DNA from 2 places in the Kaistia defluvii genome. Region 2 is predicted to be linked to the other one. Evidence: predicted binding sites of a transcription regulator. Region 2 holds the regulator's gene; the other holds the start of a gene.
The links. The regulator PhoB, encoded in region 2, activates phosphate uptake and scavenging genes when phosphate is short. The targets are predictions, from matches to a motif close to TGTCATNNANCTGTCAT.
Positions count from the first base shown of each region.

Region 1: ABIE08_RS22165 (DUF2794 domain-containing protein) is a predicted target of PhoB. The motif match lies at 1,441-1,457, and genes of this name have one in related genera.

Region 1 covers NZ_JBEPSM010000004.1:432,866-436,273, forward strand. The annotation lists gene ABIE08_RS22155 (Bax inhibitor-1/YccA family protein) at 1-278, shown strand, start outside; gene ABIE08_RS22160 (GNAT family N-acetyltransferase) at 402-944, shown strand; gene ABIE08_RS22165 (DUF2794 domain-containing protein) at 1,032-1,415, opposite strand; gene htpG (molecular chaperone HtpG) at 1,954-3,408, shown strand, end outside.
Region 2 covers NZ_JBEPSM010000002.1:142,365-145,772, reverse strand. The annotation lists gene ABIE08_RS13685 (aspartate aminotransferase family protein) at 1-243, opposite strand, end outside; gene ABIE08_RS13680 (GcrA family cell cycle regulator) at 652-1,185, shown strand; gene phoB (phosphate regulon transcriptional regulator PhoB) at 1,397-2,095, opposite strand; gene phoU (phosphate signaling complex protein PhoU) at 2,128-2,844, opposite strand; gene pstB (phosphate ABC transporter ATP-binding protein PstB) at 2,870-3,408, opposite strand, start outside.

The sequences.
Region 1 (3,408 bases), on a different contig from region 2:
GCTCGTTCCTGTTCATGGGCCTGATCGGCATCATCATCGCTTCGATCGTCAACATTTTCATCGGATCGTCGGCGCTTGGCTTCGCGATCTCGATCCTCGGCGTGCTGATCTTCGTGGGCCTCACCGCCTATGACACGCAGAAGATCAAGGAAATGTACTATGTCGGCGACGATGGCACGGTTGCCGGCCGCAAGGCGATCATGGGCGCGCTGACGCTCTATCTCGACTTCATCAACCTGTTCCTGATGATGCTCCGCCTGTTCGGCGACCGCCGCTAAGGCGCGATCGAGACCCCAATCTAAGGGCGCGGCCAAGGCTGCGCCCTTTTTTATGTGTTTTTTCGCGAGCGCGCGGCGAAGTCCTGGCCGCGCTGGAGCTCGCAGCATTCGAGTGCCTCGCCAATGTCTCCCCTCCCCGACGATCTCTACATCCGCCCGGCCTGCGTCAACGATCTGAAAGCGATCACCGGGATCTACTCGCACTGGGTGCGGTTCGGCACGGCGAGCTTCGAACTCGACCCGCCGGACGAAGCGGAGATGCGGCGTCGGCACGAGGTCCTGGTGGATGGCGACCACCCCTATCTGGTGGCGGAAGGCGGCGGGGAAATCCTCGGTTACGCCTATGCGGGGCCCTATCGGCCGCGGCCGGGCTATCGCTTCACGGTCGAGGACTCGATCTATCTGGAGCCCAAGGCGCAGGGGCTCGGCGTCGGCAAGCGGCTGCTGACGGAACTGATCGCGGCGGCCACCGTGGCCGGATTCCGCCAGATGGTCGGCGTGATCGGCGATTCCAGCCACCAGGCCTCGATCCGGCTGCATGCGGCGCAGGGATTCCGGCTGGTCGGCATTTTCGAGAATGTCGGCTGGAAGCATGGCCGCTGGCTGGACAGCGTGCTGATGCAGCGTGCGCTCGGCGACGGCAGTGACGAGCCTCCGGCCGACTGATGGACAGCAGCCACAGGCGGCGGCGCTTCCCGAAAGACAAACGCCTTAGCCCCGTTCGCGCGGCGTACCCTTCGCGAAGCGGTTGCCCTAGCTCTGGACGACCTTGAGCTTAGTGTCCAGCACCGCCAGAACCTGTCGCAGATCATGGCCGCGCTTCATGATGTAGCCGCCGGTGGCGATCACGGCGTATGCGCCCTGGCGGTTGCGCAGTTCCGGATCCTTGACGACCTTGTAGAGCGGCATCTCGGACGAACGGCGGAAGATCGAGAACACCGCCTTGTCGCGCAAATGATCGATCGCGTAGTCGCGCCACTCGCCGGCCGCCACCATGCGCCCATAGACACGCAGGATCTCGTTCAGCTCGAGTCGGTTGAAAGCAATCAGGGGAACGGACTTCGCCGTCTCCGGTGGGATCAGCGACACCAGCGTGGCGCTGCCACCGGATCCCGCCTTGTCTTCACCTTCGCTCAATGGCGCCTCCTGCAGCGAGCCGCATTGTCATCGAGCGGTCATGATCGCTCCGTTCGGCCAAGCTGGCAAGGCGCGGCTCGTCCGCCGGACCAAGGAAAGACGCGACTCGCCGTTTCCTACGGGCCCGGACGAACCTCACGAAGCCGTGAAGGAGGCGTGTAAAATTCCTTTATTCCGCCCTTTTTCGGCCCGGCACCGGCCGCATTGGCCCGGCAATATCACACCATCGCTTCGAACGGTCCGGCTTGGCCAAGGCTTCGGAATTTCTCAGCCCCCCAGCCCCCCGGGGTCCTCAGTTGAGCCGGACCACCTTCGAAGTTAGTCAGTCGTCGAATTGCATTCCCCTCCCAAAAGGTTCCTGAGGTCGGCTCTGCCGGCCTTTTTCTTTGCCTGGACGCCAGGCAGGGGCCTCCGGCCTTGAAACTCGGCCGGCGACCGGCGATATCAGCGCCGCCCGCGTGAGCGACGACGCCCGATGGCGCCAGCCGCCCAGGCATCGACCTCGCGCCGGGACGCCGACAATACCGGAGAGAAAAGCGTGTCTGAAAACAAGCCCGCCGCCGAGACCCGCACGTTTGAGGCCGAGGTCTCGCGCCTGCTGCACATGATGGTGCATTCGGTCTATTCCAATCGCGACGTCTTCCTGCGCGAACTCATCTCCAATGCCGCCGACGCCTGCGAGAAGCTGCGTACGCTGTCCCTGTCCGATCCGAAGCTGATCGAGGGCGGCGATGCCTTCCAGATCGTCATCGAGGCCGACAAGGAAGCGCCGAGCCTGGTCATCGCCGACAATGGCATCGGCATGGACCGGCAGGAGCTGATCGACAATCTCGGCACGATCGCCCAGTCCGGCACCCGCGCCTTCCTTGAAAAGGCCGGTGACGGCGCGAAGGGGTCGGCGCTGATCGGCCAGTTCGGCGTCGGCTTCTATTCCGCCTTCATGGTCGCCGACAAGGTTTCCGTCGTCTCACGCAAGGCCGGCTCGGACGAGGCCTGGCGCTGGAGCTCTGACGGCAAGGGCGCCTATGAGATCGAGCCGGCGGATCTCGCCGACGCGCCGGCGCGCGGCACGCGCATCGTGCTGCATCTCAACCCCGACAATGCCAGCTACGCCGAGACCGACACGATCGAGCGCATCGTCACGGCTTACTCCGCCCATGTGCCCGTGCCGATCGTGCTGAAGCTCGCCGACGGCACCGAGGAGTCGCTGGCCGACGGCAGCGCGCTCTGGCGCAAGCCGAAATCGGCCGTGACGGAAGAGGAATACAAGGAATTCTACGGCCATGTCGGCGGCCGCTTCGACGAGCCAGCCGTCACCATCCATTACCGCGCCGAAGGGCGGACGGAATATTCGGTGCTGCTGTTCGTGCCGTCCTCGCGGCCGTTCGACCTGTTCGAGCCCGAGCGGCAGGGCCGGGTGAAGCTCTATGTCCGCCGCGTCTTCATCACCGACGAGGCCGAGATCCTGCCGCCCTGGCTGCGCTTCGTGCGTGGCGTCATCGATTCGGAAGACCTGCCGCTCAACCTGTCGCGCGAGATGCTGCAGAAGAACCCGGTGATCGAGGCAATCGGCAAGGGCGTCACCAATCGCGTCCTGGCCGATCTCGACAAGCTCGCGACTGACGATCCCGAGCGCTTCGTCAAGGTCTGGGAAGCCTTTGGCGCCGTGCTCAAGGAAGGGCTCTACGAGGCCCCCGACCGCCGCGACGCGCTGTTCAAGCTGGCCCGCTTCAAGACGACCACGGGCGGCGACAGCTGGCGCAGCCTGGCGGACATCGTCGCCGCCTTCCGCCCGAACCAGACGGCGATCTACTACGCGCTCGGCGACGACGCGGCGACGATCGCGGCCTCGCCGCATCTCGAAGGCTTCGCCAAGCGTGGCGTCGAGGTACTGATCCTCGCCGACGCAGTCGATGCCTTCTGGGTGCGCACGGCGCTGGGCTTCGACGGCAAGCCGTTCCAGTCGGTGACGCAAGGCGCGGCGACTCTCGAC
Region 2 (3,408 bases):
GATCCGGAACAGGTTCGAGGTGTGCCAGAGCTTGCCGGCCTGTTCGGTCAGCGCCTGCACCAGGATCGGATTGGCATGGCCAAGCGTGTTCACCGCGATGCCGGCGGAGAAATCGAGATAAGCGTCGCCCTCTCGCGTAAAGACCCAGGCCCCCTCGCCTCGCTCGAACTCGAGCGGCGCACGCGAAAAGGTGTCATAGAGGCTGGACGAGGTCTTTTTAACGCTGGTATCGGGGGCGCTCATATCCCCTCCTTCGGATGAAACCACGGAAATGGGTGCTTAAAAATCAAAGGTGCCGCCCGAGGCCAACGCGCCGGGCAGCACCTTTATGCGTTGCCCTTATATCACGGTCGTGACGATTTGTGTCAATGAAAACGCCGCTCGCGCGCGGTCATGACGGCTAAGCGATTGACGAGACTCATGGATCCGAAATCCGTCGCAAGTTGGGGAAAACAGCCCGATCGGCCGCTACCCATCCCTCCGACTCTTGTCACCGAGTCACGCCATATAGTATCTTAATTTTCGTTAAGACACGAAATATCGAGCAGGTACCTCCCCCTGACCCTTGTATGGCGTCCGCAGTCGTCCGGCATCCCGGCTGAACGACCGCGACAGGATTCCGGGTATCGCTCCGACCGACAAGGACACGCTATGACTTGGACGGACGAACGGGTTGAGTTGCTGAAAAAACTCTGGACCGACGGCTTGAGCGCAAGCCAGATCGCTTCGGAACTCGGCGGCGTAACGCGCAATGCGGTCATCGGCAAGGTACACCGGCTGAGCCTTTCCGGCCGTGCCAAGCCGGCAACGGCGCCGGTCGCTCGCGCCCGCAAGCCCGCGGCTGCCACCAACGGACGCTCGGTCACGACAGGGCGCCCCAATCCCGTCAGGCCACTCGTCGCCGGCAACACGGCCCTGAAGCCGATGAGCCAGATCGCACCCGAGCCGCGGCGCGTGCCCCGGGCAGTTGGTTCGGACGACGTCGTCGTTCCGATCAGCCTGCACGCGACGATCCTCACCCTGACCGAGCAGACCTGCAAGTGGCCGATCGGCGATCCGAGCACCGAGGATTTCCACTTCTGCGGCCAGCGCTCGAATTCCGGCATTCCCTATTGCGAATATCATTCGCGGGTTGCCTATCAGCCCGTGCATGATCGTCGCCAGAAGAAGGCTGTCGGCGCCTGATTGCGCCGCGCCGCGGCTGACGGCCTCCTCCCACCGTCGGACTGCGATGCAAGTCTGGCCGTGTCGCCTCCCCCGGGGCGCACGGCCTTTTTTTCTGCCCTGGCTCGTTGCATGCAAAAAGCCGCGTGGAGGGCCACGCGGCTTTTTGGTTGGGCTGAATTTTCGGAAGACTGCCCCGCCCCTCCCATCAGGAAGCGGCCACGGGATCCCCTCACGCCATCGCGAACTGGTCGTCGAAGGAGTAGCCGGAGCCGCGCACCGTGCGGATCGGGTCCTTGACGCGGCCGCGATTGACCGCCTTGCGCAGCCGACCGATATGCACGTCGACCGTGCGCTCGTCGACATAGACGTCGCGGCCCCAGACGCCGTCGAGCAGCTGCTCGCGGGAAAACACGCGGCCCGGGCTCTTCATCAGATATTCGAGCAGGCGGAACTCGGTCGGGCCGAGATGCAGCTCGCGGCCGGAGCGGCGGACGCGGTGCGTCTCGCGGTCGAGCTCGATGTCGCCGGCGCGCAGCAGCGAGGCGATCACCTCCGGCTTCGAGCGGCGCAGGATGGCGCGCACGCGGGCCATCAGTTCCGGCACGGAGAACGGCTTGACGACATAGTCGTCGGCGCCGGTGGCGAGGCCCCGGATGCGTTCCTGTTCCTCGCCGCGCGCCGTCAGCATGATCACCGGCAGGGTGCGGGTCGCGTCGCGTGCCCGCAGGCGGCGGCACAGCTCGATGCCGGAAATGCCCGGCAGCATCCAGTCGAGCAGCAGCAGGTCGGGTACGGTTTCGAGCAGGCGCATCTCGGCGTCGTCGCCGCGCGGCACCACCTCGACGGCATAGCCCTCGGCTTCGAGGTTGTAGCGGAGGAGGAGGCTCAGCGCCTCCTCATCCTCAACGATCATAACGCGTGGCGTCATTCACGGATATCCCAGTAAACCTGACGCAGGGGTCAGTTCTTCTCATACGCGACGGCGGTCGTGCTGGATTCATCCTGCTTGGGACGATCCTCGGCCAGGACCTGGCCGGTGACGACATAATAGACCGTCTCGGCGATGTTGGTCGCATGGTCGCCGATGCGCTCGATGTTCTTGGCGCAGAACAGGAGATGCGTGCAGAAGGTGATGTTGCGCGGATCTTCCATCATGTAGGTCAGCAGCTCGCGGAAGAGCGACGTGTACATGGCGTCGATTTCTTCGTCACGCTTCCAGACCTGGTAGGCCTGGTCGACGTCGCGGGTCGCGTAGGAATCCAGCACGTCCTTGAGCTGCGCCAGCGACAGCTGCGCCATGTGCTCGACGCCGGTGTTGAAGCGCTTGGACTGGATGTGGCCGTCCAGCGCAATGACGCGCTTGGCGATGTTCTTGGCTAGGTCGCCGATGCGCTCGAGATCGCTGGCGATGCGCTGCGCGGCGATGACTTCGCGCAGGTCCATCGCCATGGGCTGGCGCCGGGCGATGATCATGATGGCGCGCTCTTCGCATTCGCGCTGCAGCACGTCGAGCTTCTTGTCGTCCGCGATGACGGTGCGGGCGGTCGCGGCATCGACGCGCATCAGCGCGCCGACCGCGACGTCGACGAGACGCTCGGCCATGCCGCCCATCTCGGCGATGCGGCGGGCGACGTCGTTCAGTTCTTCGTCGTACTTGGAAACGATGTGTTCGGACATGTCGTGCTCCTACCCGTGGCCCGGCTTAGCCGAAGCGACCGGTGATGTAGTCCTGCGTGCGCTTGTCGCTCGGGGCGGTGAAGATCTTCGTGGTCTCGTCGAACTCGATCAGCTCGCCGAGATACATGAAGGCCGTGTAGTCCGAGACGCGGGCGGCCTGCTGCATGTTGTGGGTGACGATGGCGATCGTGTAATCGGTCGTCAGCTCGTCGATCAGTTCCTCGATCTTGGCGGTCGAGATCGGATCGAGCGCCGAGCAGGGCTCGTCGAACAGCACGACTTCCGGCCGCACCGCGATGGTGCGGGCGATGCAGAGGCGCTGCTGCTGGCCGCCGGAGAGGCTGAGACCGCTGGTGTGCAGCTTGTCCTTGACCTCGTTCCAGAGCGCGCCGCGCGTCAGCGCCGCCTCGACCCGGCCGTCCATCTCGGAGCGCGAGATGTTTTCATACAGGCGGATGCCGAAGGCGATGTTGTCGTAGATCGACATCGGGAACGGCGTCGGCTTCTGGAACACCATGCCGACGCGGGCGCGCAGCATGTTGCGGTCCTGGTCGGGGTCGAGCA